DNA from 2 places in the Burkholderia arboris genome. Region 2 is predicted to be linked to the other one. Evidence: riboswitches for the same ligand, from Rfam matches in the RefSeq annotation. Region 2 holds a riboswitch; the other holds the start of a gene.
The links. Region 2 has a riboswitch for thiamine pyrophosphate ahead of OHZ10_RS01895 (FAD-dependent oxidoreductase). Riboswitches for the same ligand answer to the same signal wherever they lie in the genome.

Region 1: another riboswitch for thiamine pyrophosphate. It lies ahead of thiC (phosphomethylpyrimidine synthase ThiC); the one in region 2 lies ahead of OHZ10_RS01895 (FAD-dependent oxidoreductase).

The regions. Positions count from the first base shown of each region.
Region 1 is NZ_CP109821.1:1,277,976-1,283,992, reverse strand. Features, by position in the region: gene OHZ10_RS06090 (molybdopterin-dependent oxidoreductase) at 1-464, opposite strand, end outside; gene OHZ10_RS06085 (cytochrome b/b6 domain-containing protein) at 494-1,126, opposite strand; gene OHZ10_RS06080 (pentapeptide MXKDX repeat protein) at 1,202-1,474, opposite strand; TPP riboswitch at 1,745-1,861, shown strand; gene thiC (phosphomethylpyrimidine synthase ThiC) at 1,986-3,917, shown strand; gene OHZ10_RS06070 (glycine zipper 2TM domain-containing protein) at 4,151-4,363, shown strand; gene OHZ10_RS06065 (hypothetical protein) at 4,575-4,829, shown strand; gene OHZ10_RS06060 (DMT family transporter) at 4,973-5,899, shown strand.
Region 2 is NZ_CP109821.1:395,056-401,072, reverse strand. Features, by position in the region: gene OHZ10_RS01905 (thiazole synthase) at 1-585, opposite strand, end outside; gene thiS (sulfur carrier protein ThiS) at 624-821, opposite strand; gene OHZ10_RS01895 (FAD-dependent oxidoreductase) at 853-1,989, opposite strand; TPP riboswitch at 2,214-2,337, opposite strand; gene OHZ10_RS01890 (ABC transporter ATP-binding protein/permease) at 2,609-4,378, shown strand; gene OHZ10_RS01885 (SDR family NAD(P)-dependent oxidoreductase) at 4,375-5,151, shown strand; gene OHZ10_RS01880 (MFS transporter) at 5,281-6,017, shown strand, end outside.

The sequences.
Region 1 (6,017 bases), 880 kb from region 2:
GCACTCCACCCTTCCACGCAGATATGCCGCGTGATCTGTTCCGCATGCGGCAGCGCGCGCAGTTCGTCGAGCGTCCACACGCGCTTGCCCGTTACGCGGCCGGACAGCACGAGGCGGTACGTCGACTCGTCGACGTGCGGCACGTCGTCGATCCCGTAGTACGCGTTGAACGGGAACGGGCGCGTGATGTCGGCTTCGGTGTAGGTCGGCGCGAGCCGGTCGGAACTGAACAGCCAGGCCTGCACGCGATCGTTCATGCGCGACACTTTCTCGAGGAACGTGTTGACCGACGCGTCGTCCTGCAGCGTGCAGCCGGTCAGCATCGCGAGGCCGCCGAGCGTCAGCACGCGCCGGTTGAAGAGGCGCCGAGACGGCATCTCGAGCTCGCGGCGCACATCGAGTTCGAGCGACTTTCGGTCGAGCGTCCAGCGCGGCTCGCCGCGCCTGTTTTCGGATTCCGACATGATGATTTCCTTCGCCCGCGGCTTGCGGGTCAGCGGCCGCGCAGCATCGCGAGCAACGAGCGCGGCACCAGCAGCGCCATCGCGACATGAACGACAAAGAATGCGACGAGCAGCGACATCGCCCAGAAATGCACGACGCGCGCGTTGTCGTAGCCGCCGAACAGTTCGCGCAGCAACGGGAATTGCACGGACTTCCAGATCGTGAGTCCCGACAGCACCAGCACGACGAGATCGACGATCGCGGTCAGGTACGCGGCACGCTGCACCGCGTTGTAGACGCTCAGGTCGTTGTGCGACAACCGCCCGCCCAGCGCGGCGCGCACGTCGCGCCACACGGACGCCGGCGTGACGGGCAGCATCTTGCGCGCGAAGCGCCCCGTCGCGATCGACATCGCGAGGTAGAACAGCCCGTTGACGACCAGCAGCCACATCGCCGCGAAATGCCATTGCAGCGCACCGCCGAGCCAGCCGCCGATCGTGATGCCATGCGCGAACGTGAATGACGGATAGATCGGCGACGCGTCGTAGATGCGCCAGCCGGACAGCGCCATCAGGATCGCCGCGAGCGCGTTGAGCCAGTGGCTCACGCGCACCCACGGCGGATGGATCGGGCGTGCCGGTGGCGTCGCAGGCGCGCGATCCGTTGCAGGAACGGTTTGCATGATGAAGACTCCGGGGTGATGCGACGGGACGCGATGCGCGCGTGCAGCCGGCTGGCCGCGCCCCGCACGCATCCGTCAGTTCGACGGGCTCATTGCGTCCTTCTTCATCGCGTCGCCCTTCGACATCGCGTCGTGGCCCATCGCGTCTTTCTTCATCGCGTCTTTCTTCATCGCGTGCTTCTTCATGCCGTCCTTCTTCATCGCGCCATCCTTCGCCATCGCGTCGTGGCCCATCGCGTCCTTCGACATCGACGTGCCGTCCTTCGACATCGCATCGTTCTGCGCATAGGCGCCCGTTGCGAACGTGGCAAGAGCGGCGACGCAAGCGGCAATCAGTACGTTTTTCATGACATCTCTCCGAAACATGGGTTTGAGGAGCCGAATAGACGGACGACGTCGCGGGAAATGACAGCCGCTCTGAAAATATTTTTTATGCCGGCCGGACAACCCGTCATGCTGCACCGCTCGGCCGCCGCCGACCGGGCTGCCGGACCGATCGGCAAAGGCATGTGCTGCGGTGCACCCGGCCTGCCGCGCCGCCCGCCATGTTGCGGCTGCACCGGGATAACCACTCTACGCCCGGTTGAAACCGCCGCAAACCCGGTGTATCGTGTGCCCTTGCTAACGCGGGGGTCCTGCAATGCGTTCGGTCAAACAACCGGCATTGCGGGTGAGAAATACCCTTTGAACCTGATCTGGATAATGCCAGCGCAGGGAAGCGTACGGATTTCGCCGCCATCCTTCTGACGAAATCCGCCGCCTCACCAAGCCTCGTCTCCTGCTTAGCTCGAGCCCCACATACGTCAAGGGCTCCGGGCAAGCGCCGACGCGCCTGTCCGGCGCTCACACAGGAGATTGCATGAACGCCAATCCGAAGTTTCTGTCCGCCGACGCTCACGTCGACGCCGCCGCTGTCGCGCCGCTGCCGAATTCGCGCAAGGTTTATGTCACCGGCTCGCAGCCCGACATCCGCGTGCCGATGCGCGAAATCACGCAGGCAGACACGCCGACCGGCTTCGGCGGCGAAAAGAATCCGCCGATCTACGTGTACGACACGTCGGGCCCCTACACCGATCCGGAAGCCAAGATCGACATCCGCGCGGGCCTGCCCGCGCTGCGTCAGGGCTGGATCGAAGCGCGCGGCGACACCGAAGTGCTCTCCGGCCTGTCGAGCCGCTACGGCCTCGAACGCGCGGCCGACCCGGCCACCGCCGACCTGCGTTTCCCGGGCCTGCACCGCAACCCGCGCCGCGCGCAGGCCGGCAGGAACGTCACGCAGATGCACTACGCGCGCCAGGGCATCATCACGCCGGAAATGGAATACATCGCGATCCGCGAGAACCAGCGCCGCGCCGAATACCTCGAGAGCCTGAAGTCGAGCGGCCCGAACGGCGCGAAGCTCGCCGCGATGATGGGCCGCCAGCACCCGGGCCAGGCGTTCGGCGCCGCGGCCTTCGGCGCAAACGCGCTGGCCGAGATCACGCCCGAATTCGTGCGCGACGAAATCGCGCGCGGCCGCGCGATCATCCCCGCGAACATCAACCACCCGGAATCCGAGCCGATGATCATCGGCCGCAACTTCCTCGTGAAGATCAACGCGAACATCGGCAACTCCGCCGTCACGTCGTCGATCGGCGAGGAAGTCGACAAGATGACGTGGGCGATCCGCTGGGGCGGCGACACGGTGATGGATCTGTCGACCGGCAAGCACATCCATGAAACGCGCGAGTGGATCATCCGCAACAGCCCGGTGCCGATCGGCACGGTGCCGATCTACCAGGCGCTGGAAAAGGTCAACGGCAAGGCCGAGGACCTGACCTGGGAGATCTTCCGCGACACGCTGATCGAGCAGGCCGAGCAAGGCGTCGACTACTTCACGATCCATGCGGGCGTGCGCCTGCAGTACGTGCCGCTCACCGCGAACCGGATGACCGGCATCGTGTCGCGCGGCGGCTCGATCATGGCGAAGTGGTGCCTCGCGCATCACAAGGAAAGCTTCCTGTACGAACACTTCGAAGAGATCTGCGAGATCATGAAGGCGTACGACGTGAGCTTCTCGCTCGGCGACGGCCTGCGTCCCGGCTCGATCTACGACGCGAACGACGAAGCGCAGCTCGGCGAACTGAAGACGCTCGGCGAACTCACGCAGATCGCGTGGAAGCACGACGTGCAGGTGATGATCGAAGGCCCCGGCCACGTGCCGATGCAGTTGATCAAGGAGAACATGGATCTCCAGCTCGACTGGTGCAAGGAAGCGCCGTTCTACACGCTCGGGCCGCTGACGACCGACATCGCGCCGGGCTACGACCACATCACGTCGGGCATCGGCGCCGCGATGATCGGCTGGTTCGGCACCGCGATGCTGTGCTACGTGACGCCGAAGGAGCACCTCGGCCTGCCGAACAAGGACGACGTGAAGGAAGGCATCATCACGTACAAGCTGGCCGCGCACGCCGCCGACCTCGCGAAGGGTCACCCGGGCGCGCAGGTTCGCGACAACGCGCTGTCGAAGGCACGCTTCGAGTTCCGCTGGGAAGACCAGTTCAACATCGGTCTCGATCCGGACAAGGCGCGCGAATTCCACGACGAGACGCTGCCGAAGGATTCGGCGAAGGTCGCGCACTTCTGCTCGATGTGCGGCCCGCACTTCTGCTCGATGAAGATCACGCAGGACGTGCGCGAGTTCGCGGCGCAGCAAGGCGTGTCGGAAACCGAAGCGCTGAAGAAGGGGATGGAAGTGAAGGCGGTCGAGTTCGTGAAGACCGGCGCCGAGATCTATCACCGTCAGTAAGCACCCGCGGCGATCCGCACCGGAATCGCCTCGCGATGCACGAAGCCCGCTTTCGAGCGGGCTTTTTTGCGCATGTCGTGTGCCTGCCGATGCACGGGAAACAATTGATTACGAAACCGCGCGAGCCTTAACAAGTCCTTACAGCAGCCCCGCCAGGCGGCGCGTAGATTGGGGGCATGCGTGGCCGCCAGCCGGTCACGCGCCCTCCATTCACTACCACAAGGACAACGATCATGATTTCGATTCGGCGTATTGGGGTATGCGCTCTCCTCGTCACGACGGTGGCCAGTCTGTCGGCCTGCGATTCGATGACGAGGCGTCAGCGCGACACGGCAATCGGCGCGGGTGTCGGCGGCGTCGCCGGCGCAGCGATCGGCGGCAGCGCGCTGTCGACGCTGGGCGGCGCGGCAGCCGGCGGCATCATCGGTAACCAGGTCGGCAAGTAAGCCGCCGGTCACGGCCCGCCGCGCAATGCGCGGCGGCAGCCTGGCCGGTCCAACGGCGTTTCCGCGATGCGGAAGCGCCGTTTTCGCATGCGGCACCGCAATATGCCCGCCCGCGCCCGGAAATGATCCGTTACCGTTTTGCACACCGTGTCATCGGCGCGCGGCCTAAGCTTAAGCATCTGCCGATTGCCGGCTCCGCCGGAGAGACATCATGAACAGGACCCTCGTCGCCGCGGCGCTCGCCTGCACGACGCTCGCCGGCTGCTACTACCCGTACGGCTACTATCCTGGCGGCTATTACACGGCCGCACCGGTGCCGGTGCAGCCGGCGCCCGTGTACGTCGACCCCGGCCCCGCCTACTACTATCCGGCCCCCGCGTATGCACCCGCGTGGGGCGGTTATTGGGGACCGGCGCTGTCGCTCAATTTCGGCTTTGGCGGGCGCGGCGGCTGGCGCCATCACTGACCGGGCACGGCCGTCGACGGACGGCCGCCCGGCCCCCGCAACCGGCCCCATTCCCGTTTCTTGTCGTTTCATCCCATTGTGAAACGACGGCGTGGTAACGCGGTGTAAGATTCTTCGCATCCCGTCCCCGCCCTCGCCAAACGATGTCGCCCAAGAATGCTTTCCTGCTGACCGTGCTCGCTGCCCTGTGGGGCGCATCATTCCTGTTCATCCGGATCGGCGTGGTCGATTTCGGCGTCGCGCCGCTGATGGCCCTGCGCGTGGGCATCGGTGCGCTGTTTCTCACCGGCTTCGCGCTCACGCGCTTCAAACCCGCCGACCTCGGCACCCGGTTGCGCCGTCACGCGTGGCCGCTGTTCGTCGTCGGCGCGCTGAATTCGGGCATCCCGTTCTGCCTGTTCGCGTTCGCCGAACTGACGCTGTCGGCCGGCCTGACGTCGGTGATCAACGCGACGACGCCGCTGTGGGGCGCGCTCGTCGCGTACCTGTGGCTGAAGGACAAGCTGTCGCTGCCGCGCGCACTCGGCCTCGTGATCGGGTTTGCCGGCGTGCTCACGCTCGTGTGGAACCAGATCGCGAACGCGCACGGCGACACGGGCGCCAGCGCAACCGCGCTCGCCGCCGCCGCGGCGCTCGGCGCGACGCTGCTGTACGGCATCGCGGCCAATTACACGAAGCGCAAGCTCAGCGGCGTCGATCCCCTCGTCAATGCAGCCGGCAGCATGATCGGCTCGTCCGTCCTGCTGCTGCCGTTCGCGATCGCCACCTGGCCGTCCGCGCCGGTCGGCGTGCACGCATGGGGCTCGGTACTTGCCCTCGGCATCGCGTGCACGGGCATCGCGTATTTCATCTTCTTCTACCTGATCGCGCATGTCGGCCCCGCCCGCGCGATTACCGTGACGTTCGTGATCCCCGTATTCGGGCTGCTGTGGGGCGCGCTGTTCCTGGGCGAACACGTGTCGGCCGTGATGATCGAAGGCTGCGCGATCGTACTCGTCGGCACCGCGCTCGCGACCGGCGTGATCAAGCGGATTCCGGGGATCCGGCCGCGCGGCGGCGAAGCGACCTGACGGTCCGCGTGCGCGCATCGTCGCCCGGCGTGCAGCGATGGCGATGCGGCACCGGTCTGCCGACGCGCCGCGAATGGCACCGCAGCGCATCGGCATTCGTCTGACGGCGACGCCCGGC
Region 2 (6,017 bases):
GCCGAGCCCCGCGTCGACGATCAGCGGCACGTCCGGCAGCCGCTCGCGCAGCACGCGCAGGCCGTACGGATTCACGACGCCCTTGCCCGTGCCGATCGGCGCGCCCCACGGCATCAGCGCCTCGCAGCCGGCGTCGAGCAGGCGCCGGCCGATCACGAGATCCTCGGTGCAGTACGGCAGCACCTTGAAACCGTCCTTGACCAGCTGCGCGGCGGCCTCGATCAGCCCGACCGGGTCGGGTTGCAGCGTGTAGTCGTCGCCGATCAGCTCGAGCTTGATCCAGTCGGTGCCGAACACCTCGCGCGCCATGTGCGCGGTCGTCACGGCCTCGGCGACGGTCTGGCAGCCGGCCGTGTTCGGCAGCAGCGGCACCGCGTGGCGCTTGAGCAGGTCGAAGAAGCCGGCTTCGGCCGTGCCGCCCGTCATCTGGCGGCGCAGCGCGACCGTCACCATCCCGGGGCGCGACACGGCGATCGAATCGGACAGCGACTGCAGCGACGGATAGCGCGACGTGCCGAGCAGCACGCGGCTTGCGAAGGTTTCGCCGTACAGCGTCAGCGCGTCGGCGGATGTGAGGGACGTCATGTCGTTTTCCTGGAAGAGCGGGGACGAACCGGCGGCGTTCAGCCGCCCGCGACGGGGTGCACGACGTCGAGCTTGTCGCCCGCCGCGAGCGCGCGCGCCGCATGCTGCGTGCGCGCGACGAAGTTGCCGTTCAGCGCGACCGCGTAAGGCGGACGCGCGCCGTACGCGGCGAGCGCGTCGGCCACCGTCGCGCCGTCGGGCAGCGTCAGGGTCTGTTGGTTGATCTGGATATCCATGAGGCTCGGTCGGATTCGGTCGGCGCGCGCGTCAGGCCGGCTGGCGCGCGTCGTTACGGTGATGAAGGAGCGTCGGCCAGCGCGCGGCGTCGCGCCACGCGGCGAACGCGTCGGCATCAGCGAACGCGCCGCCGAGCGCGGCTTGCGCGAACGCGACGGCCGCCTGCGCGACTTCCGGCGCGATCATGAAGCCGTGCCGGTACAGGCCGTTGACGGCGAGCGTCGACGCGCCGTCCCAGATCACCGCCGGGCGGTGATCTGGCAGCGTCGGCCGGCACTGCGCATTGAGTTCGAGGATGCGCGCCTCGCCGAACGCCGGATGCACGGAGAACGCCGCGCTCAGCAGTTCGAGCGCGGAGCGCACGCTGACGGGCGACATGTCCTCGCCCTCCACCTCGGTCGCGCCGATTACATAGAGATCGTCCTGCTTCGGCGCGATGTACAGCGGGTACCGCGGATGCAGCAGCCGCACGGGCCGTGTCAGCCCGATGCCGGGCGCATGCACGCGCGCGACTTCGCCGCGGATGCCGCGCAGCGCGGGCAGCGCGGATTTCGCGCCGAGCCCGCGGCAATCGATCGTGAAATGGGCGGCGGGCAGGTTCGCATCGTCGATCGCGACGTGCCAGTGCAGGTCGACGCCGCGTTCGGCAAGGCCCGCCGCGAGCGCGCGCAGCGCCTGGCGATTGTCGAGCTGGCCTTCGCGCGGCAGCAGCAGGCCGCGTGCGAAACGGCCCGCGAGCGTCGGCTCGGCTGCATCGACCTGCGCGCCGGCGAGCGTCACGAAGCCGCCGTCGAACAGGTCGGCCGGCGCGTTCGCACGCACGCGCCGCTCGAACAGCGGCGCCTCCGCGCGATCCGCGTGGTGCCAGACGACGAGCGTGCCGTGATGCTGGAAGAAGACGGGTTCGGGCAGTTCCGCGAGCCATTGCGGCCAGCGCGCGAGCGACGCGGCGCCGAGCTCGGTGATCAGCAGCTCCGCGCTCGCCGCTTCCGCGAGCGGCGCGAGCATCGCGGCCGCGATCCACGCGGCCGACTGCTCGCCGTCCGGGCCGCCGCGCTCGTAGAGCGCGACGCGATGCCCGTCGCCCGCGAGCCGCCACGCGATCAGGCGGCCGACGAGGCCGCCGCCGAGCACTGCGAAATCGGGCCGTGCATCCTGAACGTTCATCGCGCGCCCTCCTCGGGAGCGCGCACGACGAACGTCGACGCACCCGCGCCGCCACGTGCGAACGCACGCGACATCGGGCCGGGAATCAAGCAAAAGACTGAAGATTGTGCGGTCATCATTCCTTCCGTAACGCGCAATGCGCGTACCCAAAAGGACGAAACCGGCAGCAAAGGCCGGCCGGGCGGACTCGGGCGCTGACCATGTGGGATGGCAGCCAGCGCGACCCGGCGGGATCAGAAACTTCCCTCGCCGGTATTACCCGGATCGGGTGCAAAGGGTTTTTCTCAGCCTCGCCGCGCTGCCCGGAACATTCGCCGGCCACGCCACAAAGCACCCCTGTTTCGTCGTCGGTCATTAGACCATAAAAGCGGAAAGCGCCGCAAACTGTCACCGGCGGGGCAAATTCGCCGTCGGCCCGCGCCGCTCTGGCACAATGCCCGCAGGCCGGCCGCCGCAAGCGGCCGGTTGCCGCGTCACCGCCGGCCCTTAAGTGCCGTTTAAGACGCGCGGGCGACCATCCGTGCGCCCGCCGTCAGTCGGCGCCGCGCCCCGGCATGCCGTATCGCGGCGCGCGCCCGGCTTCGCCCGGCCCGCGCGCCGGCTACTCATCAGGAAGCACATGACCCAATCGATCGATCCCGTCCGCTCCGCCTCCGACGCGCCGCAGGACGAGCGCCCGGTATCCGCATGGAGCCTCATCAAGCCCTACTGGGTATCGTCCGAATGGAAAATCGCGTGGGGCCTGCTGGTCACGATCATCGCGATCAACCTCTGCGTGGTCTGGATCAACGTCCGGCTGAACAAGTGGAACGCGCAGTTCTACAACGCGCTGCAGTCGAAGGACGTCCACGACTTCCCGAACCTGCTGATGCAGTTCTCCGCGCTCGCCTTCGCGTTCATCATCCTCGCCGTGTACGGCCGCTACCTGCGGCAGATGCTCGGCTTCCGCTGGCGCCAGTGGCTCACCGACCGGCTCCTCGGCCAGTGGCTCGGCGATCGCGCGTTCTACCGGATCGAACGCGATCGCCTCGCGGACAACCCCGACCAGCGGATCACCGACGACCTCCAGTCGTTCGCGACCACGACGCTCGCGCTGTCGCTCGACCTGCTGTCGACGGTCGTCACGCTCGTGTCGTTCATCACGATCCTGTGGTCGCTCGCCGGCGCGCTGACGTTCACGCTCGGCGCGACGCCGATCTCGATTCCCGGCTACATGGTGTGGGCAGCCGCGCTGTACGCGGTGATCGGCTCGCTGATCATCCAGAAGGTCGGCCATCCGCTCGTGTCGATCAACTACCAGCAGCAGCGCGTCGAGGCCGATTTCCGCTTCGGGCTGATCCGCGTGCGCGAGAACGCCGAGCAGATCGCGTTCTACGACGGCGAGAAGACCGAGACCGGCAACGCGCAGACCCTCTTCATGCGCATCCGCGACAACTGGTGGCGCGTGATGAAGTACACGAAGCGGCTCACGTTCGTGCTGAGCTTCTACGGGCAGATCGCGATCATCTTCCCGCTCGTCGTCGCCGCGCCGCGCTATTTCGCGGGGGCGTTCTCGTTCGGCGTGCTGATGCAGATCTCGTCCGCGTTCGGCACCGTCAGCGATTCGTTCTCGTGGTTCATCAACAGCTACTCGACCCTCGTCGAATGGCGCGCCACCGTCAACCGTCTGCGCGAATTCAAGCGCGTGATGGGCACGTCGCACCTGAAGGAAAGCCTGTCGCCCGCGACCGAGCACGGCGGCATCAACCTGCACTACATCGACGGCGCGAAGCTGTCGACGTCGTCGCTGAAGCTCGCGCTGCCGAACGGCAACGCGCTCGCGAACATCGGCAGCGTCACGATCGAGCCGGGCTCGCGCTGGCTCGTGATCGGCAAGTCGGGTTCCGGCAAGAGCACGTTCATGCGCGCGCTCGCGGGCTTGTGGCCGTTCGGCGACGGCGCGATCGATGCACCGGTCGGCGCGCGGATGATGTTCGTGCCGCAGACGAGCTATCTGCCGATCGGCACGCTGAAGGCCGCGCTCACCTATCCGGCGACGCCCGACACGTTCAGCGACGAAGCCTGCCGCGATGCGCTGCGTGCGTGCCGCCTCGAGGATTACGTCGAGCGCCTCGACGAGACCGCGCACTGGACGCGCGTGCTGTCGCCGGGCGAGCAGCAGCGCCTTGCCGGCGCACGCGTGCTGCTGCACAAGCCGGATTTCCTGTTCCTCGACGAAGCGACCAGCGCGCTCGACGCCGACAACGAGGCACGCCTCTATCACCTGTTCGCCGAACGGCTGCCGAAGGCCGCGATCGTCAGCATCGCGCACCGCGAGTCGCTGGCTGCGTTCCACGTCGGCACGATCAACGTCGAACGCGCGAACGCCGGCGACAAGGTCGCCGCGTGAGCGCACGCGCCGCGCACGTCGAACGCATCGCGCTGATCACCGGCGCAGGCTCGGGGATCGGCGCGGCGCTCGCGCGGCGGATTGCGGCGCCCGGCATCGCGCTGGCGCTGCATGCGCGCGGCGCGGACGATGCGGCGCGGGCGCGGCTCGCCGAAGTCGCACAAGCGTGCACGGCGGCCGGTGCGGCATGCATCACGCTGACCGGCGATCTCGGCGAACCGGGCGTTGCCGCCGCGCTGGTCGATACCACCGCGACGCGCTTCGGCGGGCTCGACCAGCTCGTCGCGAACGCCGGCTTCGCCGCGCGGCAATCCTTTTCCGGCCTTTCCGCGGACGCGCTTGCGGCCGCCTTCGCGGCGATGCCCGGCGCGTTCTCCGCGCTCGCGGGCCGCGCGCGGCCGCTGCTCGAAGCGTCAGCCGCCCCGCGAATCGTCGCGGTCAGTTCGTTCGTCGCGCACCGCTACCGCGCCGCGGCGCCGTTCGCGGCGACCGCCGCCGCGAAGGCCGCGCTCGAATCGCTCGTGCGTACCGCCGCCGCCGAATTCGCCGCGCACGGCATCACAGTCAACGCGGTTGCGCCGGGTTTCACGCGCAAGGACCACGGCCCGAGCGCCGGCAACGCCGCCGCGTGGGCGCAGGCCGAACAGGCGACACCGCTCGGCCGGATCGCCGAGCCCGACGACGTCGCCGCGCTGATCGCGTTCCTGCTGTCGGACGCGGCCCGCCAGATCACCGGCCAGGTCATTCACGTCGACGGCGGCCTGACGCTCTGACGCGTCTCCCCCTCTTTCCTGCTTGCCCGCACGAACCTGCATCCGCCTTTTTGGCGCGCGGGATCGCGCCCGTAAAATAGCCGCCACGCGGCAGCGCAAGACGAGACAAGACGAGAGGGGGCGGCAAGCATGCAGGCATTCCAGTGGTTCACCGAACTGTCGACGCGCGAGCGCCGGACGCTGTACGCCGGCTTCGGCGGCTACGCGGTCGATGCGTTCGACTTCATGATCTATTCGTTCCTGATCCCGACGCTGATCGCCACGTGGGGCATGTCGAAGAGCGAGGCCGGGATGATCGCGACGAGTTCGCTGATCTCGTCGGCGATCGGCGGCTGGGCCGCCGGCATCCTCGCCGACCGCTACGGCCGCGTGCGCGTGCTGCAGTGGACGATCGCGACGTTCGCGCTGTTCACGTGCCTGTCCGGTTTCACGCATTCGTTCTGGCAGTTGCTCGCCACCCGCACGCTGCAGGGCTTCGGCTTCGGCGGCGAATGGTCGGTCGTGACGATCATGATGGCCGAAACGATCCGCTCGCCCGAGCATCGCGCGAAGGCCGTCGGCACCGTGCAGAGCAGCTGGTCGTTCGGCTGGGCCGCGGCCGCGATCCTCTACTGGGCGTTCTTCGCGCTGCTGCCCGAGCAGGTCGCGTGGCGCGCGTGCTTCTGGATCGGCATCGCGCCCGCGCTGTGGATCCTGTACATCCGCCGCAACGTCAGCGATCCCGACATCTACACGGCCACGCGCCGCGCGCGCGACGAAGGCCGCGTGTCCGGTCACTTCCTCGCGATCTTCTCGCCGCCGCACCTGCGCGCGACGCTGTTCGGCAGCGCGCTGTGCACCGGGATGCTCGGCGGCTACTACGCGAT